DNA from 2 places in the Castellaniella daejeonensis genome. Region 2 is predicted to be linked to the other one. Evidence: predicted binding sites of a transcription regulator. Region 2 holds the regulator's gene; the other holds the start of a gene.
What was found. The regulator sigma-54, encoded in region 2, starts transcription at its own class of promoters, with help from an activator protein. The targets are predictions, from matches to a motif close to TGGCANGNAANCTGCTTT.
Positions count from the first base shown of each region.

Region 1: a site for sigma-54 is predicted at 5,720-5,737, ahead of glnA (type I glutamate--ammonia ligase). Genes of this name have one in related genera too.

Region 1 covers NZ_BAAAFN010000011.1:19,301-33,898, reverse strand. The annotation lists gene ABD022_RS07305 (ABC transporter permease) at 1-915, shown strand, start outside; gene ABD022_RS07300 (ABC transporter ATP-binding protein) at 925-1,707, shown strand; gene ntrC (nitrogen regulation protein NR(I)) at 1,733-3,271, opposite strand; gene ABD022_RS07290 (two-component system sensor histidine kinase NtrB) at 3,285-4,238, opposite strand; gene glnA (type I glutamate--ammonia ligase) at 4,247-5,659, opposite strand; gene hemW (radical SAM family heme chaperone HemW) at 5,932-7,152, opposite strand; gene rdgB (RdgB/HAM1 family non-canonical purine NTP pyrophosphatase) at 7,149-7,781, opposite strand; gene rph (ribonuclease PH) at 7,781-8,530, opposite strand; gene ABD022_RS07265 (YicC/YloC family endoribonuclease) at 8,616-9,527, shown strand; gene ABD022_RS07260 (chloride channel protein) at 9,592-11,469, opposite strand; gene ABD022_RS07255 (hypothetical protein) at 12,012-12,272, shown strand; gene ABD022_RS07250 (c-type cytochrome) at 12,269-13,249, shown strand; gene ABD022_RS07245 (cbb3-type cytochrome c oxidase subunit I) at 13,263-14,598, shown strand, end outside.
Region 2 covers NZ_BAAAFN010000015.1:99,114-113,711, reverse strand. The annotation lists gene ABD022_RS10275 (hypothetical protein) at 1-8, opposite strand, end outside; gene ABD022_RS10270 (peptide chain release factor 3) at 84-1,682, opposite strand; gene ABD022_RS10265 (LysE family transporter) at 1,715-2,347, opposite strand; gene ABD022_RS10260 (DEAD/DEAH box helicase) at 2,378-3,838, opposite strand; gene ABD022_RS10255 (LemA family protein) at 4,098-4,712, shown strand; gene ABD022_RS10250 (TPM domain-containing protein) at 4,709-5,644, shown strand; gene ABD022_RS10245 (GTPase/DUF3482 domain-containing protein) at 5,710-7,203, opposite strand; gene ABD022_RS10240 (DUF2868 domain-containing protein) at 7,196-8,590, opposite strand; gene rpoN (RNA polymerase factor sigma-54) at 8,652-10,004, opposite strand; gene ABD022_RS10230 (hypothetical protein) at 10,041-10,583, shown strand; gene leuA (2-isopropylmalate synthase) at 10,958-12,661, shown strand; gene ABD022_RS10220 (hypothetical protein) at 12,836-13,153, opposite strand; gene ABD022_RS10215 (DUF1840 domain-containing protein) at 13,183-13,527, opposite strand; gene ABD022_RS10210 (DUF6531 domain-containing protein) at 13,620-14,598, shown strand, end outside.

The DNA of each region.
Region 1 (14,598 bases), on a different contig from region 2:
GCCCTGGTATCCCTGGCGCTGGTGACGCTGCTGATCGCAGTCGAACGCCGTGGCCGGCGGCGCCTGCGCTATACCGGAAACCGGCGGGCCGCGCCGATCAGGCGGCATGTGCTGCATGGCCCGGCGGCCTGTCTGGCCACCCTGCTGGGCCTGGCCCCGGTCCTGATCGGTTTCGCCGCGCCCGCAGCGTATCTGCTGGCGCTGGTCCTCGAGCGCCTGGGCACGGGCCAGGGGCCCTCGCCCGCCTTGCTGAGGGCCGTCGGGCAGACGCTCACGGTCTCCGCACTCGCCACCCTCTTCGCCCTGGCCATCGGCCTGGTCGTCGCCTGGAGCCGGCGCATCCTGCCCCGGGTGCATGCCTGGCAGGGTGCCCTGCCCCGCCTGGCCACGCTGGGCTACGCCGTGCCCGGCACCGTCCTGGCGATCGGCCTGCTGTTTCCCCTGATGGCGATCGAGCGCGGCCTCTCGGCGCTGCGCGCGGCAACCGGCATGGATCCGGCCGGGCTGGTGCTGCTGGGCACCCCCACCGCCCTGGCGCTGGCCTACGTGATCCGCTTCCTGACCATTCCCGTGGGCACGCTGGAGGCTGGCCTGGACCGGATCCCGCCATCCCTGGACCAGGCCGCACGCCTGCTGGGGGAAAACGTCCACGGCATGCTGCGCCGCGTGCATCTGCCCCTGCTGCGCCCGGCACTGGCCGCTTCGGCGCTGCTGATCTTCGTGGATGCGATGAAGGAACTGCCGGCCACCCTGCTGCTGCGCCCCCTGAATTTCGATACCCTGGCCACCTGGCTATACGCCGAAGCCGCGCGCGGCACCTACGAGGAAGGCGCCATTGCCGCCCTGTGCATCGTCGTCGCCGGCCTGCTGCCCGTGATCCTGCTGGCCCGCCTGATGGACCGCCCCACCGCCTGAGATTCCGACATGCTGGAACTGGACCGCATTTCCCTGAGCTACCCCACCGACCACGGCCGGCGCACGGTGCTGCGTGAACTGAGCCTGACCCTGGAGGCCGGCCAGATCGCCTGCCTGCTGGGCGCCTCGGGCTGCGGCAAGACCACCGTGCTGCGCGCCATTGCCGGCTTCGAGCCACTGGAAGGCGGCTCGATCCGGCTGGATGGGCGTCTGCTGTCGGGTGATGGCACTCGCGTCGAACCCGAGCATCGCCGCGTGGGGATGATGTTCCAGGACTATGCCCTGTTCCCGCACCTGGACGTGGCGGCCAACGTCGGTTTCGGCCTGCGCCGGCTGGACGCACCGGAACGCGCCCGGCGCGTGCGCGCCCTGCTGGATCTCGTCGGCCTGTCGGGCCAGGAAACGCGCCGTCCCCACGAACTGTCCGGCGGACAGCAACAACGCGTGGCGCTGGCCCGCGCGCTGGCGCCCGAGCCCGATCTGCTGCTGCTCGACGAGCCGTTTTCCAACCTGGACGTGGATGCCCGCGAAAGGCTGGCCTTCGAACTGCGCGATCTTCTGAAGGCGGCCGGTCGGACCGCCCTGGTGGTCACCCACAACCAGGCCGAGGCCTTTGCCGTGGCGGACCGGATCGGCATCCTGCAGGAAGGCCGCCTGGCCCAGTGGGACACGCCTTACGGCATGCACCACCACCCTGCCACCCCCGAAATCGCGGCCTTCATCCACCGGGAAGCCCTGCTGGCACGTCGCGCCCAGGCCAATCTGCGCGGCGCGCCTCCGGCCGCCGCCTGAACGATCCGGATTCACCCGGCGCCGGTCAGTCCCCGAACGCCTGATCCGCATCCGGTTCGTCGAGCCCCAGCTCCCGGCACTTGCGGGTCAACGTATTGCGCCCGATCCCCAGACGCAGCGCGGCTTCGCCCCTGCGCCCTCCGGCCTGACGCAGGCCTGCCCGCAACAGCGCGCGCTCGAAGTCGCGCTGCAGGGCATCCATGACACCGGTCTCCCGGCGGGCCAGGCGGCCCAGCGCCTCGGCTTCCAGTGCTGCGCGCCAGTCGGACCGGGGCGCGGCCGCGGCGGCTTCAGTCCCCGGTGCGGGCCGCGTCGCATCGTCCGGCTCGGGTCCAGCCTTCGCCTGCAGGGGCACAACGGCGGCTCCCGTTTCCAGGATCTCGGGTGGCAGGTCTTCCAGGCCGACTTCGGCACTCGGCGCCATCACTGTCAGCCACTGGCAGATGTTCTCCAGCTGGCGGATGTTGCCGGGATAGTCGAAGCGCCGCAGCGCCTCGAGGGCGGATGCATCGGGCCGGCGTACCGGCACGCCGAGTTCCGCCGCGCTGCGCGCCAGGAAATGCCGCGCCAGCGACTCGATATCCTCGCGGCGCTCCCGCAAGGGAGGCAGGCGCAGGCGGATGACGTTCAGGCGATGGAACAGGTCGGCGCGGAACAAGCCTGCGCGCACCCGCTCTTCGAGCGGCTGGTGGGTTGCGGCCACGATGCGCACATCGGCCCTGACGGGGCGCGCCCCGCCCACCCGGTAGAAAGCGCCTTCGGCCAGCACCCGCAGCAGCCGGGTCTGCAATTCGGCGGGCATGTCGCCGATTTCATCCAGGAACAGCGTGCCGCCGTCGGCTTCCTCGAAGCGCCCCCGGCGCGACTGGACCGCTCCGGTGAAGGCACCGCGTTCATGGCCGAACAGCTCGGCCTCCAGCAGGTCGCGGGGGATCGCAGCCGCATTCACCGCCACGAACGGACCGTCTGCGCGGCGACTGTGGCGATGCAGTGCCCGGGCCACGAGCTCCTTGCCGGTTCCGGATTCTCCCGTGATGAGCACGGTGGCGCCGGATTGCGACAGGCGGCCGATGGCCCGGAATACGTCCTGCATGGCGGGCGACTGCGAAGGCGCCATTTCCGCCTCGCCGAGCACGGCCCATGCATCGGTCTGGTTTTCCTGGACGGCACCGGCCCGGGATGGCGCCGACTGGGCGGCGCGGGCGATCAGCTCGACGGCCGACTGGATGTCGAACGGCTTGGCCAGATAGTCGAAGGCGCCCTGCTCGAAAGCCGCCACCGTCGTGTCCAGGTCGGTGTAGGCCGTCATCATGATGACGGGCAGGTCCGGCAGGCGGGCACGCACCGCCGCCAGGACGGACAGCCCGTCGGGACCCGGCATGCGGATGTCGGACACCAGCACGGCGGGCATGCGCGGATCCGCGGTGCCCTCCAGTGCATCGAGCGCCTCTTTCAGCGCGATGCCATCGGCAAAGCTGCGGACCGGCCAGCCGGCCTTGTCCAGTGCCTTTTCCAGCACCCAGCGCATGCCCGGTTCGTCGTCGAGGATCCAAATCGTATTCATGCTGATCTCTGCCTCATGCGACTTCCAGCGGCAGCAGCAGGCGGAATTCGGTGCGGCCCGGAACAGAATCGAATTCGAGCAAACCGCCCTGCCCCTGCAGGCATTCCTGGGCCAGGCTCAGGCCCAGGCCCGTACCCTGTGCCCTGCCGGTGACCAGGGGGTGGAACAGCTTGTCGCGCAAGGCCTCGGGCACGCCGGGGCCGTTGTCGGCAACCGCGATCCGCAATCCCATGCGGTGCTGGCCATTGGCCAGCACCGGCTGATGCAGGATGCGGGTGCTCAGGTGCAGCACGGGATCGTCCAGGGACGGGGACTCGGCCAGCGCCTGCGCGCCATTGCGCGCCACGTTCAGCAGTGCCTGGAGCAGACGGTCGCGGTCGGCTCGCATGTCCGGCACCGAAGCATCGTAGTCGCGCTCCAGGCGAATCCGCTCGCCGAACTCCAGGCGTATCAGTGCGAGGACGTGCTCGCATACCTCATGCACATTGAAAACGCTCGGCGCTACGGCTTGCTGGCTGGGCGATGCCAGGCGGGTGACCAGATCGGCAAGGCGATCGGCCTCGGTCACGATCACGCGAGTGTATTCGCGCAGATCGTCGCGCGGCAGTTCCATGTCCAGCAGCTGGGCGGCGGCCCGCAGCCCGGCCAGCGGGTTGCGGACCTCGTGGGCCAGGTTGCGCAGGGTTTCGCGCTGGGCCTCCTGGCGGCCACGGGCCTGCCGCAGGTCGTCCAGATGGCCGCCCTGGTGAACGGGGATCTCGATCAGCCAGGACCAGGGCTGGCCCTGCAGGGCGGTCTTCAGGACGCTGTCGCGGCCGTCCAGCCAGGGCCGCGCTGGCTGTCCCGCCAACTGCCGGCGGGACTGGCCCAGCAATTCTTCCGCCGCGCTGTTGGCGTGGCGGATGCGGAAGGACTCGTCCAGCAGCAGGACCGCGGTACGCAGCAGGTCGAGGCCGGACGTGTCCATCGCATGTCCTACTGGGCGTAGTACATGTCGAATTCGACCGGGTGCGGGGTGACACGCAGGCGGTCGAGTTCGTTGGCCTTCAGGTCCAGGTAGGCGTCGATCAGATCGTTGCTGAAGACCCCGCCGCGCGTCAGGAACTCGCGGTCGCGGTCCAGCGCTTCCATGGCCTGATCCAGCGACGAGCACACCGTCGGGATCTTGGCATCTTCTTCCGGCGGCAGGTCGTACAGGTTCTTGTCGGCCGGGTCGCCCGGGTGGATCTTGTTCTGGACGCCATCCAGGCCCGCCATCATCAGGGCGGAGAAAGCCAGGTACGGATTGGCCAGCGGATCCGGGAAGCGCGCCTCGACGCGGCGTGCCTTGGGGTTGCTGACATAGGGAATGCGGATCGAGGCCGAACGGTTGCGCGCGGAATACGCGAGCTTGACCGGCGCTTCGTAGTGCGGCACCAGGCGCTTGTAGGAATTCGTGCCCGGATTGGTGATGGCGTTCAGGGCGCGGGCATGATGGATGATGCCGCCGATGTAATACAGGGCGAATTCGGACAGGCCGCCATAGCCGTTGCCGGCGAACAGGTTCTGGCCGTCCTTCCAGATGGACTGGTGCACGTGCATGCCCGAGCCATTGTCGCCCACGACGGGCTTGGGCATGAAAGTCGCGGTCTTGCCGTAGACGTGGGCCACGTTGCGGATCACATATTTCATGATCTGGGTCCAGTCGGCGCGCTGCAGCAGCGTGGAAAAGCGGGTGCCGATTTCCATCTGGCCGCAATTGGCGACCTCGTGGTGATGGACTTCGACGGGCACGCCCATCTGTTCCATCAGCAGGCACATTTCCGAACGCATGTCGGCAAAGGAATCGATCGGCGGCACGGGCACGTAGCCGCCCTTGATGCCCGGACGGTAGCCCAGGTTGTTGCCGTTGGCCTCATTGGCGTTGGACCAGACGCCTTCGTCGGACGAGATCTTGACGAAGCTGCCGCTCATGTCCGCGTTCCAGCACACGCCGTCGAACACGAAGAATTCGGGTTCCGGGCCGAAATAGGCGGTATCGCCCAGGCCGCTGGACTTCAGGTAGGCTTCGGCGCGGCGGGCCAGGGAGCGGGGGTCGCGGTCGTAGCCCTTCAGGTCCGACGGCTCGACCACGTCGCAGGTCAGGATCAGCGTGGTTTCTTCACGGAAAGGATCCAGGCGGGCGGTCCCGGCGTCAGGAATCAGGATCATGTCGGACGCCTCGATGCCCTTCCAGCCAGGCAACGACGATCCGTCGAAGGCAACGCCCGATTCCATCCGGTCCTCGTCCATCTGGCTGGCGGGAATGGTCAGGTGGTGCTCCCGACCCAGGGTATCGGTAAAGCGGCAATCCACGAACGCCACTTCGCGTTCGGCGATCATCTGCACAACGTTTTCAGGGGTGGACATAAAAGCTCCTGCGCCAAGTCATATCGTCAAAGGGGAAAGCTCGAGGCTTCGTTGGCTTCAATAGCAATGTCCGTGCCAACTTTTCAGGCCGCCATCCCGGGGCAAAAACCGGGGAATGGCGCCCATTTTCCGCCACGGCGGCGCATGGACGCACCATTAAAGTGCATATTCTAGTGCGATTGGTGCAACGAGCGCACCTTTTTAGTGCATGCAGATCGAACCGTGTCCGAATCGGCGCATGAACATGCCGGTTCGGATCCGCCATGAGGCGGTCAGGCCAGGAACTCCATCTGCAGCTCGTTCAGGAAGCTCCAGCCCCGGGGCGTGGCGCGGATGCGATCCAGGCCGGGTTCGAGCAGACCGCGGTCCACCGCGCGGTGGATGGCCGGCAGAATGGCCATGAGCGACAGGCCGGTGCGTTCGATGAACAGTCCGCCCTCCACGCCTTCGCGCAGGCGCAGTGCATTGAGCATGAATTCGAAGCTCAGGTCGTCGTGGCTCAGCTCGCGGTGCTCGACCACGTGCTTGCCGGCGCCTTCGGTTGCCAGCCGCATCCAGGCATCGGGCATGCGCGCCCGCGCCTGGCGCGTGATGCGGTCCTGGAAAGAGATCTTGGAATGCGCCCCCGGACCGATCCCCAGGTAGTCGCCAAAGCGCCAGTAGTTCAGGTTGTGCTGGCAGGCCTGGTTGGGCCGGGCATAGGCCGAGACCTCGTAGCGATCGAAACCCGCCGCCTGGGCCAGTTCCGCCACGCGATCCTGCATGGCCGCGCTCAGTTCATCGTCCGGCACCCTGGGCGGATACTTGGCGAAGACCGTATTGGGTTCCAGGGTCAGGTGGTACAGCGACAGATGGCCCGTGCCGAAAGCCAGCGCCTCGCGCACGTCACGCTCGCACTCTCCCAGGGTCTGTTCGGGCAGCGCGAACATCAGGTCCAGGTTGACCCGGTCCACGGCGCGCTGGGCCATTTCGATGGCCGCACGCGCCTGGGCCGCGTCGTGGATGCGTCCCAGGCGGCGCAGCTTGTCATCGTCGAAGCTCTGGATGCCCAGCGAGATCCGGTTCACGCCGGCCTGGGCATAGCCCTGGAAGCGGGCCGCCTCGGCCGTGCCCGGATTGGCCTCCAGGGTGATCTCCACGTCGGGAGGCAGGTTCAGGTAGGCGCGGAACAGGCCGATGATCCGGTCGATCGCCTCGGCCGACAGCAGGCTGGGCGTGCCGCCGCCGAAGAACACCGTCGAAACCTGACGGCCCCAGACGTCGGGTACGGCCTGCTCCAGGTCGGCCTGCAGGGCCTGCAGGTAGGCCTCTTCCGGCAGCTCGCCGGAGCGCTCATGCGAATTGAAGTCGCAATAGGGACACTTGTGCACGCACCAGGGCACGTGCACGTACAGCGACAGCGGCGGCAGCGCCACCAGGCCGGGCTTGCCGCGCACGCCGGGCCGCCCGTCGTCCTCGCGCCCGGGCGTTGGCACAGGAACCAGACGCTTCATCGATTCTCCTGAGTCAGGCCCGCATCCTGGCCGAATTCGCTGCGCAGGGCCTGCAGCAGCCCGCGCAGCGCGCGCGCCCTGTGGCTGAGAATGTTTTTCTGCTCCAGGGGCAGCTCGGCGGCTGTCATGCCCAGTTCGGGCAGATAGAAATAGGGGTCGTAGCCAAAGCCGTTGCTGCCCCGTGGCGCATCCAGGACTTCGCCGTCCCAGGAACCCTCGACCACGATCGGACGCGGATCGTCGGCGCTGCGGACATAGACCAGGACGGCGACGTAGCTGCCGCGCCGGTCGGCCCGGCCGGCCATCTCGGCCACCAGCCTGGCATTGTTGGCCGCATCCGAGCGTGTGCCGTCCGGCGCCTGAGCGTAGCGCGCCGAATACACCCCCGGCGCGCCACCCAGGGCATGGACGCACAGACCCGAATCATCGGCCAGCGCAGGCAGGCCCGTGGCGCGGCTGGCATGGCGCGCCTTGGCCAGGGCGTTTTCCACGAACGTATGGAAAGGCTCGTCGGCCTCGGGCACCCCCAGCGCGCTTTGCGGCACCATCTCGATGCCGGCCGCCGACAGGCTGGCGGAAAATTCCTTTAATTTGCCCGGATTGCCCGAAGCCAGCACGACGCGGCGCATCATGCCGACTCCAGCGCGCGCGCCTGGGCGCGGACCAATTCCTGGATGCCGGCGGCCGCCAGGTCGAGCAGGCGGTTCAGTTCGTCGCGGCGGAAGCTGCCGCCCTCGCCCGTGCCCTGCACCTCGACGAAATCCCCCGCGCCGGTCATGACCACGTTCATGTCGGTATCGCAGGCGGAGTCCTCGGGATAGTCCAGATCCAGGATCGGCCGGCCGTCCACGATACCCACCGACACGGCAGCCACCTGGCCGCGTAGCGGATCGGCCGCCAGCCGGCCCCCGGCCATCAGGCCGCGCACGGCCAGTGCCGCCGCCAGCCAGGCGCCGGTGATGCTGGCGCAGCGGGTGCCACCGTCCGCCTGCAGCACGTCGCAATCCAGGTGCAGCGTGCGTTCGCCCAATGCCTTCAGATCGAACACCGCACGCAGGCTGCGGCCGATCAGGCGCTGGATTTCCTGGGTCCGGCCGCTCTGCTTGCCGCGAGCCGCCTCGCGGTCGCCCCGTGTATGCGTGGCGCGCGGCAGCATGCCGTATTCGGCCGTGACCCACCCCTGGCCCTGCCCTTTCAGGAAGGGCGGCACCTTGTCCAGCACGCTGGCGTTGCACAGCACGCGGGTGTCGCCCATGCAGGCCAGTACCGAGCCTTCGGCGTGACGCGTATAACCGGTCAGCAGTTCGATGCGGCGCAGTTCGTCCGGCCTGCGGCCGGACGGCCGCACGGGAGTGGAGTCGTGGGAGAAAGGGGTCATCATGGGGAAAATTCCTGCCGGGAAGGCCGGTGAGGCCGGACTACAATAAGGCCCCATTGTAGATAAACGCCGACGAGACCGCCCCATGATCCGCAGCATGACCGCCTTTGGCTCCGCCCGCCTGGACTCCGACGCCGGATCGATCAGCGCGGAAATCCGCAGCGTCAACAACCGCTACCTGGATCTGAGCCTGCGGATTCCGGAAGACCTGCGTTTCGCTGAATCGCGCCTGCGCGAACTGGTGGGACGCGACATCCTGCGGGGCAAGGTCGAGATCAAGCTGTCCTATGCCGCCATCGAGCGCGACACCCTGCGCCCCCTGGACGCCGAGGCCGTGCGCGCACTGGCCGAGCAACTGCAATGGGCCCGCAACTTCATTCCCGATCTGCCCGCGCCCGCCCTGGCCGAACTGCCGCGCGAAGGCGTGCTGCGAGGCGGTCTGGATGCCGAAACCTGGCTGCCCCTGTGCGAACAGGCCTGCGCTCGCGCGCTGGAAGAATTCGGTGCCGCACGCCTGCGCGAAGGCTCAAGGCTGGCACAGGCCATGCTGGCCATGGCCGACGAGATCGACGCCATCGTCGTGCGTGTGGACGCCGAGCTGCCGGCCCTGGTGCAGCAGCACCAGGACCGCATCGCCCAACGCCTGCGCGAGGCCCTGGAGGCCGCCAGCCCCGAAGGCTTCGCAGCCATCAGCGGGGCCGAACTGAGCGCCCGCATCGCCCAGGAAGCCAGCCTGTTCGGACTGCGCGTGGACGTGGCCGAGGAACTCACCCGGCTGCGCTCGCATCTGCAGGAACTGCGCGAAATCCTGTCCGGCACGCATGCATCCTCGGCGCGCGGCGGCAGCGGCAAGCGCCTGGACTTCCTGTTCCAGGAAATGAACCGCGAGGCCAACACCCTGGGCTCCAAGGCCGCCGCCCTGTCCGTCACCCAGGCCGCCATCGACCTGAAGCTCCTGATCGAGCAGATGCGCGAACAGGCGCAGAATATCGAATAGGCTCCCTGAAGGCCTCGTGGCGTAACGCCCGCGTTTCATCGACGCGAAGGTGGTGCGCGCCAGCCTAGCCGCGGCGGCGGCGCCACGCCCTGGCCCTGCGCCATGCGCGCAGGTCGATCTGGCGGCGCATGCGGGCGCCTTCACGCAGCCGGCGGCTATGCGCCGAGATCACGTCGCCCCGGGTCAGCATGCCCAGCATGCGGGTCGGATCGGCGGGATCGACCACCAGCAGCCGGCCGACGTTTTCCATCGCCATATGGTCGGCCGCCTGGCGCAAGGTATGAGCCGGCGTCACCACCACGGCAGGCCGCTGGATCAGGTCGCCCAGCCGGGCCTGCTCGGGCCAGTGCGCGTCGAAGAACGTCCTGCGCGTCAGCACCCCGAGCACCCGGCCCGCCGAATCCAGGATGGGATAACCCTGGTGCTGGGATTCGGGCGCGGCGCTCGCGATCCAGGCGCGCACTTCGCCGATGGTCCGGTCGGCGCCCAGGGTTGTCACTTCGTGCTGGCAGGCATCGCCGACCAGGATGCGCTCCAGGTAATCGGCCTTGTATTCCGAAGGCACGCGCACGCCCCGGCGGGCGATCTTTTCCGTCATGATGGTGTTGCGCATCATCATCGCCGACACCAGGTAGGCCGCCGTGCAGGCGCCCAGCAGCGGCAGCAGCCCCGCCGGCTGGCCGGTCGTCTCGAAGGCGAAGACGACGGTCGTGAACAGGGCCCGCGAGGCGCTGGCGAACAGCGCCGCCATGCCGACCAGGGCGGCAATGCGCGGATCGATGCCCAGCCACGGCAGTGCCTGGCCCAGCAACAGGCCGGTCATGGCGCCCAGCGCCCCGCCGATGGTGAACATGGGCGCCAGCGTGCCGCCGGACGTCCCGCTGCCCAGGCAGATCGACCACGAGATGAACTTCATCAGGCACAGCCAGGCCAGCGCACCCATGGCCAGACGCCCGTTGAGGATGTCCTCGATGTTCACATAGCCCACGCCCAGCGTCGGCGGCGCCAGCCAGCCCACCAGCCCCACCACCACGGCCCCCAGTGCGGGCCACCACATCCAGTGGATCGGCAGGCGCTCGAAGCCGTCCTCGATGGCATAGACGACCCGCGTCACCCAGACGCCGAGCACGCCGATGGCCGCCCCGATCAGCACATAGGACGCCAGCGCGGCGCCGCCCGGCGTGGACACCGGATCCATGAGGAAAACCGGCGTCGTGCCCATCAGCAGGTCGCGCGCGCCGGTCGCGGTGACGCAGGCCAGCGCCACCGGGATCAGGGACCGGCCGCGCAGCTCGAACAGCAGCAACTCCACCGCGAGCGCCACGGCCGACACCGGTGCGGCGAACACGGCCGCCATGCCCGCCGCTGCCCCGGCAGCCAGCAGCACCTTGCGCTCGCTGGCCGTCACCTTCATCAGCTGGCCGATCAGGGAGCCCAGCGCACCGCCCGTGGCGATGATCGGCCCTTCGGCGCCGAAAGGCCCCCCCGTGCCGATCACGACCGCAGAGGACAGCGGCTTGAGCAGCGTGATGCGGGTGGGAATGCGCGACTCGTTGAGCAGGACCTGTTCCATGGCCTCGGGAATGCCGTGGCCCCGGATTGCCTTCGACCCCCAGCGCGCCATGCCGCCCGCGATCAGGCCGCCGATGACCGGCACGCCGATCACCCAGGCACCCAGGTGCGGGACTGCGCCGGCCGGGGAGCTGAACGCAGTCGACCAGGTGCCGTAGAAACTGAGGTTCGTGATCAGCCCGATCAGCTTCATCAGCAGCCAGGCCACGCAGGCCGCAGCCAGCCCCAGCAGCACCGACACGCCGATCAACCGGATCAGGCGGGCGTCGAATCGGGTCAGGCTGCGCGGCATGCGTACCTGGGCCAGGCTGAGCCCCAGGTCGGGTGCCACGGGCAGGCCGCCGGTCTGTGTCTGCGCCAGCGGCGGCAAGGGATGATCCGGCGGGGCCGGATTCGGGGAGTGTTGTTCCGATATGGGCAAGAAACTTCCAGCCTTTTGAAAACCAAGGACAACATTCCATTATGAAGCTTCAAGCTTTAAGGAAGCTGATAGCCCCGCCTGCGCATGCATGCCGCGCACCGATGGCTCGGTTCCTGCATGTTTTGGGGAAATCCCTATTTCGGCGCCAACTTGATGCAAGTTAAGGCATTCAGCCAGAAAACGGAATTCAGAGCTCGAAAACCCCTTTTCCCCTGATCACTATTTCTTAGCGAATTTATCTAAAGTAAATTATTAAAATAATCAAATAATATACTGATTAATAGGAATAATACCGAACCATCCGGTTGATTGCCGAATCACGACAAGATCACATGTCATCCCGCACCGCAGCAATCAAAACCATCGTTTGATGTTTTCCGGATCGATTGCGCACCAACCATATCCCTCATCCCGGTTGATGGCTTCGAGTGGCCGGCCCACCCCCACTCCTAGACTGTTCTCGTCATCCACAACCCGGAGGGAAGACGGACATGACGCAACGCATCATCGACGGGGTGCTGTCGGCCCTGGCCGGCCTGGTCAGCGTACTGCTGTCCTGGCCCTATTGGCGAGATTTCGAATACTGGCCCGAATCCCATGCCATGTGGTGGCTGTACATCGCCGTGGGCTATGTCCTGGCGGTCTACGTGTTCTACACGTTCCTGGGCAGCCTGCGCACCCTGTTCCTGCACGACGAACAGGCTCGCCCGGCAACTGGCCGGGACGCCCTGGCACAGGAGGACAGGTCATGAGCTGCCTGAACGGAACCGATTGCCGCGAAACGGCAAAACGCCGCTCGGCCCTGGCCGTGCTGGCACTGATGCTGGCGATCTTCCTGCTGCTGTCCGCCTGGTCCTTCCTGCCTTCCCGCAATCAGGTCGTGCCCGATGACATCCAGTACGGCGGTGCCAGCGCGGTGGAAGGCAAACGCGTCTTCCAGGCCTACAACTGCATGGGCTGCCATACCATCGTCGGCAACGGCGCCTATTTCGGCCCCGACCTGACCCGCATCCACGCCGAGGCCGGCCCCGCCTGGCTGGCCGCCTTCCTGCCCTCGGCGGGCGGCTGGCCCACATCCGCGGCCGTGCGCGTCCAGCTGCAGAATCCGGCGATCCGCGAAGACGCCGGCACCGACGACCTGCAGGCCTACCTGCAGCGCTACCCCGGCGCGGCCGAGCGCCTGGAACAGCGCGCAGGCCAGCATTCCCTGATGCCCAACCTGCCATTGAACGCCCACGAGGTCGCGGCGCTGATCGCTTTCCTCAAATACACCTCTTCCATGCACACCGAAGGCTGGCCGCCGAAACCGCACGCGAACCGTCGGGTTCCCGCCTCATGGGCCCCGAAGGCGCCCATGGCCGGCAACGGCGCGGCAGCCGGCCAGACCGCCGCCGCGGCCTCTTCGCCTGCCCCGTCTTCAGCCGGGGCGCAGCCCCAGGATCTCGTGGCGCGAGGCCGGCAACTGGTGTCCGACCTGGGCTGCGTGGCCTGCCACGCCACCGACCAGAAACGCACGGTGGGCCCGGGCTGGGGCCAACTTGCCGGTCACGAGGTCCAGCTGGCCGACGGCACCACGGTCACGGCGGACGAAGCCTACCTGGCCCGCTCGATCCGCCAGCCCGATGCGCAGATCGTCGCGGGCTACCCGCCGCATGTCATGCCATCCTACGACGCGCTGATCGACGAGGCCGACATGAAGGCCATCGTGGCCTACCTGAACAGCCTGTGAAAAGGAAGCCAACATGATCAAGATCGACTACCAGACGCAGCGCCTGAGCCTGCGCTTCTTCCTGCTGATGCTGGTGCTGTTCGGCTTCCAGGTCCTGTTCGGCCTGCTGATCGCCGTGCAGCACGTGGACCCGCGCCTGCTTTCGGGCATCCTCAACTTCAACGTCCTGCGCGCCGAGCACACCAACCTCGGCATTCTCTGGATCCTGTCGGGCTTCATCGGCACCATCCTGTTCGTCGGGCCGCTGCTGTCGCGCCGCGAACTGGCCGCACCGGGGCTGATCCGCTTCCTGTTCTGGGCCCTGCTGGCCGTCACGCTATGGAACATCGCCACCCAATCGCTGGCGGCGCGCGGCGTGGCCGGCTGGTGGCTGGGGCAGCCCTGGCTCCAGGAAGGACTGGAATACCTGGAGGCCGGGCGCGCCGCCGACATCGTCATCTTCGTCGGCTTTGCCATCCTGGCCTGGGTGGTGCTGCGCACATTCCCGGCACGCCGCGAGTGGAACGAGATCCACTGGGGGCTGGCGATCGGCGTGAGCGCCCTGACCTTCGTCTGGCTGTTCGGCGTATTCTTCGTCGAACGCCTGGACCTGCAGGAATACTTCCGCTGGTACGTGGTGCACTACTGGGTGGAAGGCGTATGGGAAGTCATCCACATCAGCCTGGTCGGTTTCCTGCTGGTGCTGATGTTCAAGGCCGACGTCAAGGCGGTGGGCTATGCCGTGTTCTGGGGGGTCGCGATGGTGTGGCTGTCGGGCCTGATCGGCAACGCCCACCACTATTTCTGGATCGGCACGCCGGAATTCTGGCAATTCTGGGGATCGCTGTTCAGCGCCCTGGAACCGCTGCCCCTGGTGTTCTGCTTCTGGCACATCTACCTGGACGCGCACCAGGACCGCCGCCCGCTGGAAAACGCGCCGGCCTTCTATTTCATCCTGGGCTCGGTGGTCCTGGAGCAGGTCGGGGCGGGCATCCTGGGCTTCACCATGACATTCGCGCTCACCAACGTCTGGTCGCACGGCACCTGGGTCACGCCCAGCCATGCCCACCTGGCGCTGTTCGGCACCTTCGGCATGCTGGGCATCGCGTCGGCGTACTATGCGATTCCCCTGCTGCGCGGCGTGAAGGATTTCGATCAGCGGCTCGGGCGGATCGCGTTCTGGCTGGTTTTCGCGGGCATGCTGGGCATCGCCTTTGCCTTCGCGATCGGCGGCACGATCCAGGTGTTCCTGTACCGCTCCATGGGGCTGAGCTGGTTCGGCGGCCAGGTCTTTCCGGCCATGCAGTTCTACAAAGTCCTGGTGCCGGTCTTCGGCCTGGTGTTCCTCGCAGGCGCGGGCCTGCTGGTCT
Region 2 (14,598 bases):
CAGGACATGGGCGACGGGCCTCGTCGATCGGAGCGGGTGATCCCTGCATTGTATAGGAAGCCACCGCCGCGGCAGCCAGCACGCTATGCAAAGACCCGCCCGGCATGTTCGCGCATGGTGTGGAATTCGATGTCGGGGTAGCGCTCCTGGGCGACCCGCAGCTGGGCGGGCGAACTGGCCAGGAAAGCGGCCGCATCCACCACGTCGTAGGCGATGTTGGCCGCGTTGGCATCCATGAATTTCTTCAGGGCCTTGGGGTCGGGGCAGGTGATCCAGCGCGCCAGGCTGTAGCGCGACGGCATCAGGCGAGCCTCGACGCCGTACTCGGTCTTCAGGCGGTGGGCCACCACTTCGAACTGAAGCTGGCCCACGGCCCCCAGCAGCAGCGCGCCACCGGCGGCTTCGGGGCGGAACACCTGGATGGCGCCTTCCTCGCCGAGCTGCGTCAGGCCGGTGCGCAGCTGCTTGGTGCGCAGGGGGTCCTTGACCTCGACCGCCTGGAACAATTCCGGCGCGAAGAACGGCAGGCCCGTGAAAGTCAGCGATTCGCCCTCGGTCAGCACGTCGCCCAGTTGCAGGATGCCGTGATTGGGAATGCCGATGATGTCGCCGGCATAGGCCTCATCGATGATCTCGCGCCGCTGCGACAGGAAGGACACCACGTTGTTGGGCCGGATTTCCTTGCCGTTGCGGGCGACCTTCAGGCGCATGCCGCGTTCGAACCGGCCGGAACTGACGCGCACGAAGGCCACGCGGTCGCGGTGCGCCGGATCCATGTTCGCCTGCACCTTGAACACCACACCGGTGAACTTGGGTTCGGACGGCAGCACGCTGCGCTCCAGCGCGGCGCGCGGGCCGGGCGGGGGAGCCAGCTCCACCAGGGCGTCCAGGACCTCGCGCACACCGAAATTGTTGATCGCCGAACCGAAGAACACCGGCGTCTGGCGGCCTGCCAGGAAGGCGTCGTGATCGAAGGCCGGGACCGCGCCGGTGATCAGCTCGATCTCCTCGCTGGCCTTGGCGTGGGCGTCGCCGAACCGCGCCGACAGTTCGGGATTGTTCAGCCCGTCGATGGTCTCGTCGTCGTCCCGATGGCGCTCCGAGCCGGGGCGGAAGACCCGCATCCGGTCGTGGCGCAGGTCGAAGACCCCGCCGAAATGGCGGCCCATGCCCACCGGCCAGGAAAACGGAATCGCATCCATGCCCAGGTGGCCCTCGATCTCGGAAAGCAGGTCCAGGGGCTCGCGCACCTCGCGGTCGAGCTTGTTGATGAACGTGATGATGGGCGTATTGCGGGCGCGGCACACCTGCAGCAGGCGGATGGTCTGGGGCTCGACACCGTTGCCGGCGTCGATCACCATCAGCGCGGCGTCCACGGCGGTCAGCACCCGGTAGGTATCCTCGGAAAAATCCTGGTGGCCCGGAGTGTCCAGCAGATTGATGACGCAGTCGCGGTATTCCATCTGCATCACCGAGGACGCCACCGAAATGCCGCGCTGCTTTTCGATTTCCATCCAGTCGGACGCCGCATGGCGGCTGGCCTTGCGCGCCTTGACGCTACCGGCGATCTGGATGGCGCCCGCGAACAGCAGCAGCTTTTCGGTCAGGGTCGTCTTCCCGGCGTCGGGGTGGGAAATGATGGCAAAAGTGCGTCGGCGGGCGACTTCGTCGGTCAGGCTCATGGAAAGGTCGTGGAGCTTCAGGGCGTGAGGCTTCAGTGCTTGTGACTGAAGGAGGCCAGGACGGTGCCGGCCAGGATGAACATCGAACCGAAGCCTCGGTTCAGCCAGCGGATATGGCCCGGCTTGCGCAGCATCCGCAGGATCCGCGAAGCCAGCGAAGTATAGCAACTCATGGCGACCAGGTCGGTGAAGCACAGCGTGGCGCCGATCAGGAAATACTGCAGCGGCAGCGGCCGGCCCAGGTCCAGGAACTGCGGCACCACGGCCAGCAGGAACATGGTGCCCTTGGGGTTGGTGACGTTCACCAGGTAGCCGCGCAGCAGCTGGTCGCGGATCGGATGGGCGCTTTTCGGCGGCTGCGCCTCGACCGCCACCGGCGCCGCGTCGGTGCGGAACTGCCGCACCCCCAGGTACACCAGGTAGACGGCGCCGATCCACTTGACGATCGTGAAGGCCACTTCGGACGTGGCCAGCAGCGCGCCCACGCCCAGGGCCACGATGATCAGCTGGCAGATAATGCCGGCCTGGAGCCCGAAGATGGTCCAGGCGCCATGGCGGAAACCGTATTTCAGGCCCGAGGCCATCGAACAGATGGCGCCGGGCCCGGGCGAGAACGAGATCGCCCAGGCCGCAGCGAAGAAAGCCAGCCAGGTGGACAGTGCCATCCTCGGTCTCCAGTGCGCCGGCCCGGCGGATCAGTCGGCCTTGCGCAGCAGCGCGGGCCGCCCGGACGAAGCGGGGCGTGCGTCCCGGCGCGCGGCGGGGGCCGCACCGCCCTCGCGGGCCGGGCGCGCACCCGGGGTGCGGCCGCCGCCGCTGCGGCGGGCATCCTGACCGGGATGGCGATCGGACGGGCCGGCTGGCCGGCGGCCGTCACGGCCGGATGATTCGCGCCGGCCGCCGTCATTGCGCCGGTTGCCGTCGCCGCGGCCGGCAAAGCCGCTCTGCAGGCGGGCGAGCGCCCGCTTTTCCCGGGCATCCGGTGCCGAATCGGCAGTCACCATGGCGGAGGGATTCCATCCTTCCACCGCGATCGGTTCGATGGTCTGCTTGATCAGGCGTTCGATGGCGCGCAGCAGCTTGATCTCGGACGCATCCACCAGGGACAGGGCGGAACCGGTGCTGCCGGCACGGCCCGTGCGGCCGATGCGGTGCACGTAGTCTTCGGGCACGTTCGGCAGCTCGAAATTGACCACTTGCGGCAGCTGGTCGATGTCCAGGCCGCGGGCGGCGATGTCGGTGGCCACCAGCACGGCCACCTTGCCATCCTTGAAACCCGCCAGCGCCTTGGTGCGCGCCGCCTGGCTCTTGTTGCCGTGGATGGCAGCGGCGGACAGGCCGTCCTTCGACAGTTTTTCGGCCAGGCGGTTGGCGCCGTGCTTGGTGCGCGTGAACACCAGCACCTGGTGCCAGCCGCTCTCGCGGATGATGTGGCTGAGCAGGTCGCGCTTGTGCGCCTGGTCGGTCATCACCACGCGCTGGCTGACCAGCTCGGACGCGGTATTGCGCCGGGCGACGGAGACTTCGACCGGATTGCTCAGGATGCCCTGCGCCAGGCCGCGGATCTCGTCGGAGAATGTGGCGGAAAACAGCAGGTTCTGGCGCTTGGCCGGCAGCAGCTTCAGCACCCGGCGGATGTCGTGGATGAAGCCCATGTCCAGCATGCGGTCGGCTTCGTCCAGCACCAGGATCTCGACGCCCGAAAGATCCAGCGTCTTTTGCTGCGCGTGATCCAGCAGGCGGCCGGGCGTGGCCACCAGGATGTCCAGGGGCTTTTTCAGGGCCGCGATCTGGGGATTGATGTTGACCCCGCCGAACATCACCATGGAGCGCACGGAGGTGTATTTGCCGTAGAGGCGCACGGATTCCTCGACCTGGGCGGTGAGTTCGCGCGTCGGGGTCAGGACCAGCACGCGCGGGCGACCCGGACGGCGGTCCGTGGCGGGGTGGCCCAGCAGGTAATGCAGGATCGGCAGGGTGAAACCGGCGGTCTTTCCCGTTCCGGTCTGGGCGGCGGCCAGCAGGTCGCCGCCTTCCAGAACGCGGGGGATGGCCTGGGCCTGGATCGGGGTGGGATGGTCATAGCCGGCGTCGCCGACGGCGCGCAGCAAAGGTTCCGCCAAGCCGAGCGAGGCAAAGGTAATCGAAGTATCCAAGAAAATTGACTCCAGCGACCGCCTATCGCTCGAGCCGAGTGATACCAATCGAGGCCGACGTATGAAGAATGTCAGGAGAGGTGCCGCCGGAGCGCCTGGCGCCGGGGCTGAAAAGAAGCCGCACGGCGACTGGTTGGCCGTGCGAAGCATTGCATTATAGCGTGACTGCAACGCCGCGCGGCAGTCGGCCCTGACTGACCGGTCGCCCTTTAAAATACGCCATTCGCTCCCTGCCGGGGGCGCCACACGAGAGGCCCGGATGTTCCGACGTTACCTGAACCTGGCTGCGCTGGCAGCCCTGACGCTGCTGCTCTCGGGCTGCGGCTACAACGAAATCCAGCGCCAGGACGAGCAAGTCAAGGCGGCCTGGTCCCAGGTCCTGAACCAGTACGAACGCCGCGCCGACCTGGTGCCCAAGCTGGTGTCCTCGGTCAACGCCTACATGGTGAACGAGCGCACCGTGCTGCAGCAGGTCACGGACGCGCGTGCCCGGGTCGGGCAGATCCGCGTCAGTGCCGACGACCTGGACGATCCGGCCCTGATGGCCCGCTTCGAGCAGGCGCAGGGCGCCCTGTCCTCCAGCCTGTCGCGCCTGCTGGCGGTGTCGGAGAACTACCCTCAGCTCAAGAGCGACGGCCTGTTTCGCGACCTGATGACCCAGCTCGAGGGCACGGAAAACCGCATCGCGGTGGCGCGCGAGCGCTATGTCGGCGCGGTGCAGTCCTACAACCTCACGATCCGCCAGTTTCCCACCCTGATCACAGCGCGCGTGTTCGGCTATCAGCCCAAGGCCCAGTACGGCCTGGACAAGGCCGACACCGTCATGCAGGACCCCGAGGTGAAGTTCGACCTGCCTCAGGGGCAGGGCAAATGAATTTTCGCCGCATGCTGGCGCAAGCCGTGCTGGCGCTGGGGATGCTGGCGGGCGCGGTCCCGGCGCCTGCGGCGGCCGCCGCACCCGCTCCGGCATCCGCCGCCGCACCGGATACGGCCGGCCAGGTCGCGGTGCCGGCCTGGACCGGGCCGGTCATGGACGAGGCCGGCGCCCTGACGGCCGATCAGGTCCGCACGCTCACCGCCCAGGTCCAGGCGCTGGAACGGCAGCACGGCTCGCAGCTGTTCGTGCTGCTGGTGCCCACCACCGGCAACGAGTCCATCGAACAGTACGCACGCCGGGTCTTCGACCAGTGGGCCGTGGGGCGCAAGAACATCGACGACGGCGTGCTGCTGCTGGTGGCCGTGCAGGACCGCCGCCTGCGCATCGAGGTCGGCTACGGGCTCGAAGGCGCCGTCACCGACGTGGACGCCGGGCGGATCATCCGCGAGCGGATCACGCCACGCTTCGCAGCGGGCGACCTCTTCGGCGGGGTGGAAGCCGGGGTCTCGGCCCTGACGGGCCTGATCCAGGGCGAACCCCTGCCGCCTCCGGAGTCCACCGACGATGACGAAGGGCTCGACGAACGCGTGATGTTCCTGCCCCTGACGTTCTTCGCCCTGATCATGACGCCGCCCATCGGGGCCCTGTTGCTGGGCGGCTTCGTGTTCGTGCTGACCGAAAGCCTGCTCTGGACCGCCGTCGCGGCACTGGCGGGACTGGCGCTCGGCATCCTGGGCCGAATCCTGCACATCCCCGACAAGCTCGCCCGCGGGCGCGGCGGCCGGGGCGGCGGCCGTGGGGGCGGAGGCGGTTTCGGTGGCGGCTTCGGCGGAGGCGGCGGGTTCGGCGGTGGCGGATTCGGCGGTGGATCCTCGGGTGGCGGAGGCGGCGGCCGGGGCGGCGGCGGGGGCGCATCCGGCAGCTGGTAGCAGGCCGGGCTGCCGGCCATTCATGTCAGGCGCCCGCCCGATCGAAGCGGACGCCGGGACCCCGGCTACAACGCGGCGAACAGCGCCTGTGCCATGGCGCCGACCAGCGCCTCGCGCCGGGCATCGGGCGCGGGCTCCTCGCCGATCATGGACCATTCGGGATGGCCGCGCGCCTCGTCCAGCATGCGCTGCACGTCGGGCGGCAGACGGCGCAACGGCTCGGGCGGCGTGCCGGGTTCCTGACCGGTCCCGGGTACCGCGTCCTCGTCCTCCGGCGAAGGGGCCGCCGCCGGTTCGGCGGGATCCGGCTCGGGCGGCGCCACCTGCGCCAGCAGGTCGCCGTCGATGGGCCGCATGGCCGCGTGCCCCCGGCATTCCAGCGCCCGCACCAGGGCCAGCTGGCGTAACCCCAGCAAGTGCAGCACAGGGTCGTCCACGGTCATTTCCGTATTGCCCGCCAGCCGGCCCACCAGGCGCTTGCCCCACTGGCTGGCCCCCTGCCAGGCGCCGCCGATGGCAGCCCCCAGCAACGCAGCGGCCCCCAGGCTCAGCCCCCCGGTCAGCACATCGATGGTGGCCCCCGCCATGGCACCGGTGGCCATGCCCTTGCCGACCTGGATGCCGAAAGTCCGCAAGGTCTGGGGATTGAACAGGTCCATGCCCCAGCGCTCGCCTTCCAGCGGCAGGGGGTGATGGGGAAAGGTCGCCTTGCTGAAGCGGTAGCGCTTCAGCAGCGCGTGCACGCAGTCCTGTTCGCGGTCGCGGGTGCGCTTGCGCAGCCCCAGGGTGATCGAGGCCATGTCCGTCGGATCCTGGGAACAGGGCAACCGCAGCGCGGCGGCATCCACCAGCAGTTCGGCGATCAGGCGCGTGGCGTCCTGCAGCCGGCGCAGGCGCTGCTGGCCCAGGTCGACGCGCAGGGTCTGCAGGGCGGCCGCATGCTGGTCCAGCATCAGTGCCAGGCGTTCCAGCAGCTGGCCTTCGCCATCCAGGGCGGGCGCCACGGTATCGAAATCCACCGTGGCATGCAGCCCCAGCCGGGCCAGCGCGTCGCGCCAGGCGGTCGTGTCCGCGTGCGCCGTGCGGGTGAAGTTCAGCACCGGCAGGATGGGACGGCCGCAAGCGGCCAGCAGCATCAGTTCGTCGCGATGCTTGGGCAGGACGGGATCGCGGGTATCGATGACGTACAGCGCGGCGTCGGTTTCCAGCACCGTGGCCAGCACCCGGCATTCCTGCTCGAAGCGGCCGGCGGCCTCGGGGCTGTCGAGCAGCTTGCGGATGCGGTCCGGCCCATCGTGCCTTTCCTGAGGCGGAGACAGCTGGTCCAGGTAGTCCAGGACGCCCATGGCGTCTTCCAGGCCCGGCGTGTCGCGCAGCACCAGAATGGCCTGGCCGGTCTCGGTCAGCAACTGGGCGCTCTCGACGTGGCGGGTGGTGCCGGGCCGGTCCGCGACCTCGCCGAAGGATTCGTCGCGCAGCAGCGTGCGCAACAGCGAGGTCTTGCCGGTATTGGTGTGGCCGACGACCGCCAGGTCGATGGGTTTCGGGGCGTCAGTCATGGGGGACACTTCCGATGTGTTCGAGCCAGCCGTCCAGGCTGGAAATCCGGGGAACGGCCTGGTGCGACAGGGCGTCCTGCCAGGCCTGCAGGCGTTCGGGCGTGCCGCCCAGGCACAGGGCGCGCAGATCGGGGCAGGAACGGCGCAATTCGTCCAGCCAGGCGGCGGCGCCGCGGTCGGGCGTCAGGCGCGCGTCGCAGACGAAAAGCAGGTGCGCAGGCGGCGTGCGCAGGAGCGCGCGGATGCGGGCGCGGTCTTCCCGGCTGTCGCAGCGGCCGAAATCCACCACGTCGTCCGGCAGCTGGGCCGGCGGCCAGTCCAGGCCGTGCCCCAGCTCGTAGGCCAGCACCGCGGCCCGTCCGCCGGCAGCCGCCACCGGGGCGGCGGGACCGATTGCGCCGTCGATCGCCGGCGCGGGGCGGTCGATGCCCAGGTTGGCGTGCGTGGGCAGCAGCCGCTCGCGCAAATCCAGCCAGCCCGGCAGGCCGGGGTCCACGGTCAGTCTGGCCAGGCGCCGGCGCAGGTGCAGGATGCAGGCGGCCAATGCCAGCAGCCGCGGCAGCAGGCCCCAGACGAGCACGCATCCGATCAGCCACAGGGACCATTCGGCCTGGACACCGGCGGCCAGCGGCTGCGGGCCCAGGCTGGCGGCGATCAGGGCATCGCTGGGCGCCTCGAAGCCCAGCAGGCCGGGCACGCTGCCCAGTATCCGGGTCATGCCGACGAACACATCCGGCGACAGCAGGGTGGTTTCCCAATGGAACGTATAGTGGCGCGCGCTCAACAGCAGGAGCAGCGTGGCCAGGGCCCCCAGGAAAGCCGCCGTCCAGGCTCCGTGGCTGATCAGGCCGATCGCGGTCTTCCAGGCCCGCGCACGGCCGAGCAGGGACAGGAATGCCTGGGCCGCGAGGGCGGCATCCGGCCCCCGGACCAGGCGCCGGGTCAGCCAGAGCCACAGGCGCGACAGGGCGGTCGAATCGGGCAATCCCGGCAGCCAGCCGGCCAGCCAGATCAGGAAGGTGAGCGCATGCAGCCCCAGCAGTCCCAGCAGCGCCAATGCCAGGTTGACCTGGCTCTGGCCCAGGACGGCGGCGGCCGTGCCGATGCCCGCCAGGCAGGCGCACAGCCAGAGCACCGCCAGCGCCCAGCGGGCGCCGACGGACCATTGGACCAGGCGGTCGTGCAGCTCGCCGTGTTCGGCCAGCCAGGCTGCCCGCGCCAGGATGCGGACCCCCAGGTCGGCGGGCGCGCGCAGGGCGGCCTGGCAGGCGGCGCGGTCTTCCAGTGGCCCCCAGTGCGCCTCTCGCAGACGCACGGCCTCGGCCTGCCAATACTGGAGCAGCGGGCCGGCGGGGTGGGGAGCGGCGGTGGGCGGGCGGTTCCGCATGGGGAAACGGGCGGATGAAAACAAGATGATACCGAGTTTTACCGGAACCGGGCGCACGACCCTAGGCGCCCGCGGGTCCGCGCACCTTGCGCACGCCGGCAGGCGGCACGCCCATGGCTTCGCGGTACTTGGCCACGGTCCGCCGCGCGATCACGACGTTCCGGTCGGCCAGCATCTGTGCCAGCCGCATGTCGGACAGGGGCTTGCCGGCCGGCTCCGACGCCAGCAGCTCGCGCATCAGCGCCTGCACCGCCAGCGCCGAGGTATCCTCGCCGGAGCGGGTCTGCACCACCGTGCCGAAGAAGAATTTCAGCTCGTGCACGCCCCAGGGCGTCTGCGCATACTTGAGGCGCGTGGCGCGCGAAATCGTGGATTCGTGAAGATCCAGCGCCTGCGCGACTTCCCGCAGGGTAAGCGGCCGCAGCGCCGCGACGCCCGATTCCAGGAACGCCTGCTGGTGCTTCGCGATGTATTCGGCCACGCGCAGGATCGTCTGCCGGCGCTGGTCCAGGTTGTGGATCAGGCTGCGCGCCTGGCGCATCCGGTCCCTCAGGTCGGGAGACAGATCCTGGTCCGCCAGGCTGTCCGCCAGTTCAGGATTCAGGCGCACGCGCGGCTCGATGGCAGGATTGAGGCTGACCCGCCAGCCGTCCGCCGCCCGATGGAACAGCACGTCGGGCACGATGTAATGAACGGGATCGGCCTGCCAGGCGCCCGCTGGCCGGGGATCCAGGCGCCGCAGGACCCTGTGGGCGGCGTCCAGCATCGCGCGGTCGCAGCCCAGCGCCTCGCACAGGCGCCCCCATCGTCCGGCACCCAGGTCTTCCAGATGGCCGGTCAGGCGGTGGGCACAGGCCAGCACGTCCGCAGGCCATTCGCCGGCGCGCGCCCGCAACTGCAGCCGCAGGCATTCGGGCAGATCGCGCGCGCCCACCCCCGCGGGATCGAAGGACTGCAGCAGGCGCAACGCCGTGGTCCATTCCTCGTCCTCGACGTCCAGTTCCGGCGGCAGGTCCGCGGACAGCGCGGCCGGATCGAATTCCAGATAGCCACGCTCGTCGAGTTCGCCCATCAGCCGAATCACCAGGAAGCAGTCGCGCTCCGTGGCACGGGTCGCATGCAATTGCTGCAGCAGGTGATCGATCAGGCTGGCAGGCTGGCCCGGTTCGGGCAGGTCGTCGGGCAAGGCGGCGCGCGCGGACTGCGACCACAGGCGGTCCAGCCGCTCGGCCTGGGCCGCCGATTCCGGTTCCGGATCGACAGTCTCGAGCAGCGGATTGTCGGCCAGTGCCTGGGCGATTTCCTGCTCCAGCTCTTGGGACGAGCATTGCAGCAGGGCCAGCGCCTGGCGCAACTGTGGCGTCAGCGTCAGGTGCTGATGCTGGCCCAGTTCCAGGGACGGTTGCGCGCGCATGTTCTATCTAAGGCATGTTCAATCTAAAATACGGCCATGAAACCGGAACGAAACGAATCCTCCAGCCGTCGGGATCATGCCCTGCTGCGCAAGATCCTGCTCAAGCTCACGGCCACGTCCAAGATTCTTGCGTCCGCCCTCGTCGTGGTGGTCGTCCTGCTCTGGTATGACGCGCTGAACCGCCTGCTGGCTTTCGGCAACGGCATCGATTATGCCGGAAACCGCATCGTGGGGGCGGAAGCCACCGCCCTGCTGCAGCGCTACAACCCATACTTCTGGGGCGCGCTGGTCACGCTCGGCTCCCTGCTGCTGGCCTACCTGACCTGGCTGGCGGTGCGCGCGATCCTGGCACGAGCCCGCCTGCGTCCCGTGGATCCCGCCTCGTTCCAGCAACTGGCCGACCAGCTGTCCGGCGCCGCGCTCGATGTCCTGCTGTGGGCCTGGCAGACCCGTGACGAACCTCTGCGCGTGGGCGACCTGCTGCTCACCCGGGACGAGCTCTCCGCCGGCCGCGCCAGCCGCCTGCACCGGGCGGCCGAACAGCTCGCCATCCTGGAAAACGCCCGCCAGCGGCAGTAGGCCGACGAGCGCAGGCCGGGACGGCGGCACCGCCGTCCGCCCGGCTTGCCGTTGCGCAGGCGCCGCACTCCGGGGCGCCTGCGCGGTTCCGGCGCCCAGCCACCCAGGGGACGGCGCATGCGGCGCTTGCCAAGCGGCCGGAATTATGTTTGACTTCCATACATGAACGTCACGCGCACTTCTTTTCACGATGCCCAGCAGCGCCCCGCTGCGGGTTGCGCGCGTCCGTTGCCTCTCCTCTCCCTGTCGGGCCTACTGCTGCTAGCGATCGGTTGCCGGGCCTAGCGCCGCGTGGCAGTTCGGCAGCCTGTTTCGCCACACCCTCGCATTCCCGCGTCCGCGATCCGGGCGCACACGCCCTGACAGGTAATGACATGATCAAGAACCCCGCCGACAAATACATCCCGTTCGCCCCGTTTGCACGCGACTTCGCCGAACGCACCTGGCCCAGCCGCCGCATCGCCACCCCCCCGATCTGGATGAGCACCGACCTGCGCGACGGCAACCAGGCGCTGATCGAACCCATGAGCGTCGAGCGCAAGCTGCGCTTCTTCGAGCAACTGATCAAGATCGGCTTCAAGGAAATCGAGGTTGGTTTCCCGTCCGCATCCCAGACCGATTTCGATTTCGTGCGCAAGCTGGTCGACGAAAACCGCATCCCCGATGACGTCACCATCATCGCCCTGACCCAGGCCCGTGAAGACCTGATCCAGCGCACCGTCGAGGCATGCGCAGGCGCAAGGCACGCCATCGTCCACATGTACAACGCGTGCGCGCCGGCCTTCCGCAAGATCGTCTTCCGCATGAGCCGCGACGAGGTCCGCGCCATCGCCGTCGAAGGCACCAGGATGGTCAAGGCCGAAGTCGCCAAGCACCCCGAAACCCACTGGCGCTACGAATATTCGCCGGAAGTCTTCAGCACGACCGAGCCCGATTTCGCGCTGGAAGTCTGCAACGCCGTGGTCGACACCTGGCAGCCGACCGTCCAGGACAAGATCATCCTGAACCTGCCGGCCACGATCGAGGCCACCACGCCGAACCTGTACGCCGACCAGATCGAATGGATGCACACCCATCTGGCCCAGCGCGACAAGATCGTCCTCAGCGTTCACCCCCACAACGACCGGGGCACGGCCGTGGCCGCCGCCGAATTCGCCGTCATGGCCGGGGCCGACCGCATCGAAGGGTGCCTGTTCGGCAACGGCGAGCGCACCGGCAATGTGGACCTGGTCACCCTGGCGCTGAACCTGTACACCCAGGGCATCCACCCGGGCCTGGATTTCTCCGACATCGACGAAGTCCGCCGCTGCGTGGAATACTGCAACCAGTTGCCCGTGCACCCGCGCCACCCCTACGCCGGCGACCTGGTCTTCACGGCTTTTTCCGGCTCGCACCAGGATGCCATCAAGAAGGGCTTCGCGGTGCAGCAGGCCGACGCGCCGTGGGAAGTACCGTACCTGCCCATCGACCCGGCCGACCTGGGCCGCAGCTACGACGCCGTCATCCGCGTCAACAGCCAGTCCGGCAAGGGCGGCGTGTCCTTCCTGCTCGAACAGGAACACGGCCTGATCCTGCCGCGCCGCCTGCAGATCGAATTCAGCCGCGCCATCCAGCGCGTCACCGACGAGACGGGCCGCGAAGTCACGCCCAAGGACGTGTTCGAGATCTTCTCCAGCGAATACCTGGACCGCGAAGCGCCGATGAAGCTGATCCGGCACCGCATCACCGGCAGCCCCAAGACCACCGGCCAGAAGCAGTTCATGATCGAGGTCGAGTTGGAAATCGACGGCCAGGTCCGCCATCTTTCGGGCCAGGGCGACGGCGCGATCTCGGCCTTTGTGGACGCGCTGGGTATCGAGGCCCGCGTGATGGACTACCAGGAACACGCCATCGGCACCGGCACCGATACCCGTGCGGCGTCCTACATCGAGATGCGCATCCAGGACGCCCCCAGCGGTTACGGCGTCGGCATCCACGAGGACATCGTGACCTCGTCCTTCCTGGCGATCCTGAGCGCCGTCAACCGCCACGCGGCAGCTGGCGGGGACATCCGGCCGCACGCATCGGTCGCGGCCTAGGAAACACAGGGGCGGCCCTGCGAAAAGGGCCGCCCGCCATCAGGAACCACAGCGCCCATCGGGCAGGCGCCGTCCCCGCATCCCGGGGTTCATCCGGCACCACAAGCGCCCGTCTCGTTCAGCCCCGTCCCACAGGACGGGGTTTTTGCTTGCGCAGGAGATGGCGCCGGCCGATCAGTACACGATGGCCAGACCCGGCAGGTCGACCGTCACGCGCGGCTTTTCCAGCGCCTGGACGGCATGGCCGGCGAATTCGTTCGCCAGGTCGGGTTGCGCGGACAGGCGGCTGTAGCCCAGGGCATCGGCCACCCCCAGGATCTTGTCCAGCAGCAGCACCTTGCCGCTGACCCGCAAGGGCTCGCATCCCAGGGATTCCCAGGTCTGTTCGAACCATTCGCGGGCGGCGCGTGCGCGATCCGGGTCTACCGGGGCATCGACAGGCAGTTCCAGCGAGAGGTGGGCATCGAAAATCACGATTACATGACCCTGCATGGGTGCTTCTCCGTGCGAAATGCGTGAATTTACCAGGACGGCGCGGGTTCCCAGGTGACGTCTTCGCCCTTTTCGCGGGCCAGCCGCAGCATGGTCAAGAGCGGCCATGCCCGGCGTCGCATGCCGACCGGCTGGGCGATGGGGTGCTCGACCGTGTCGTCGTGATCGCCGGAGGCGTCGTCGTGGCCGGGATCGGCGGCCACCAGCGCTTCGATGCCCGCGATGGCCGTGTCCAGCTGCGCCCGGGTGATGACGCCGCGTTCCGGCAGGCCGGGCGTGTCGAAGGTCTTGCCGGCGGCCACCAGGATGGGCCGGGCATGCTGGGCGAACATCAGGACTTCCGCCGCAGATTTCGATTGGAACAAAACGAGCATGGTGGATTTCCTGCAATGGACACATCCATACACTACCCGAACTTCAACCCCCTGCCAAGCAGCACAATGGGCGCTCCGACAGCAGGTTCCCCATGCCCGAAACCCTTGTCCGACGCCGCTTTCCGCCCTGGCTCGCCGGCCTGCCGCTGGCGCTCGCCTGCGGGCCGGCGCCCACCCCCGCGCACGCCACCCTGAGCTGTCCCGCGCCGCAGATGCGGGTGCCCTGCGGCGCGGCGTCCGCGCACGGGCCGGCGGCCGAGCCCGCCCCCGATCCGGGCATCGCCAATCCCGTGCACCTGGCCACCGGCGAGAAATTCCTGCGGGAAGCCGACCTGCCCGAACCGCTTCGGGCGGAACACCCGTCCTTCGTCCGCCTGTACCGCTCCGGCTCCGGGGCGGACGGCCCCCTGGGCCCCGGCTGGACCAGCGAATACGACATCCGGTTGCGGGCGCACCCCGGCGGCTGGCGGCTCGAACTGCCCGACGGCCGCAACGTGCGCTTCAGCGCCCGGGGCCAGGGCGCCTCGCACGCCGATGGCCGCATCCTGTCGCCGGAACCGCCTGCCGCAACCTGGCAGGGCCCCGGCGGCAGGCGGCTGGACTTCGACGCGCAGGGCCGGCTGCAAACGATCGGCACACCCGGCCGGCCCGACATCGTCGTCGAACGCCACACCGGCGGCCCCCTGGACGGCCTGATGCGGACGATCCGGCGCGGCGACCACGCGCTGCGGCTCGGCTACGATGCATCGGGGCCGAACCCCCGCCTGCACACGCTGGACACCCCCCTGGGCGTCTTCCGCTACGAGCATGCCCGTACCGAAGAAGCCGCGGCGCCTGCGCCGGCATCGTCCACTGACACTGTTTCCCCCGGGCATGCACCCGGTCCGGCCCCGATCCTGCTGCGCGCCGTGCAGCGCCCGGACGGCATGCGCCGCCGCTATCACTACGAGCCCGAACGGCAGGCCGGGCACCCCGCCGCCCTGACCGGTGTCACACTCGAAGCGGCCGATGGCCGGCGCTCGCGCGTGCGCAGCTGGATCTACGACACGCGCGGCCGCGTCATCCAGGCGA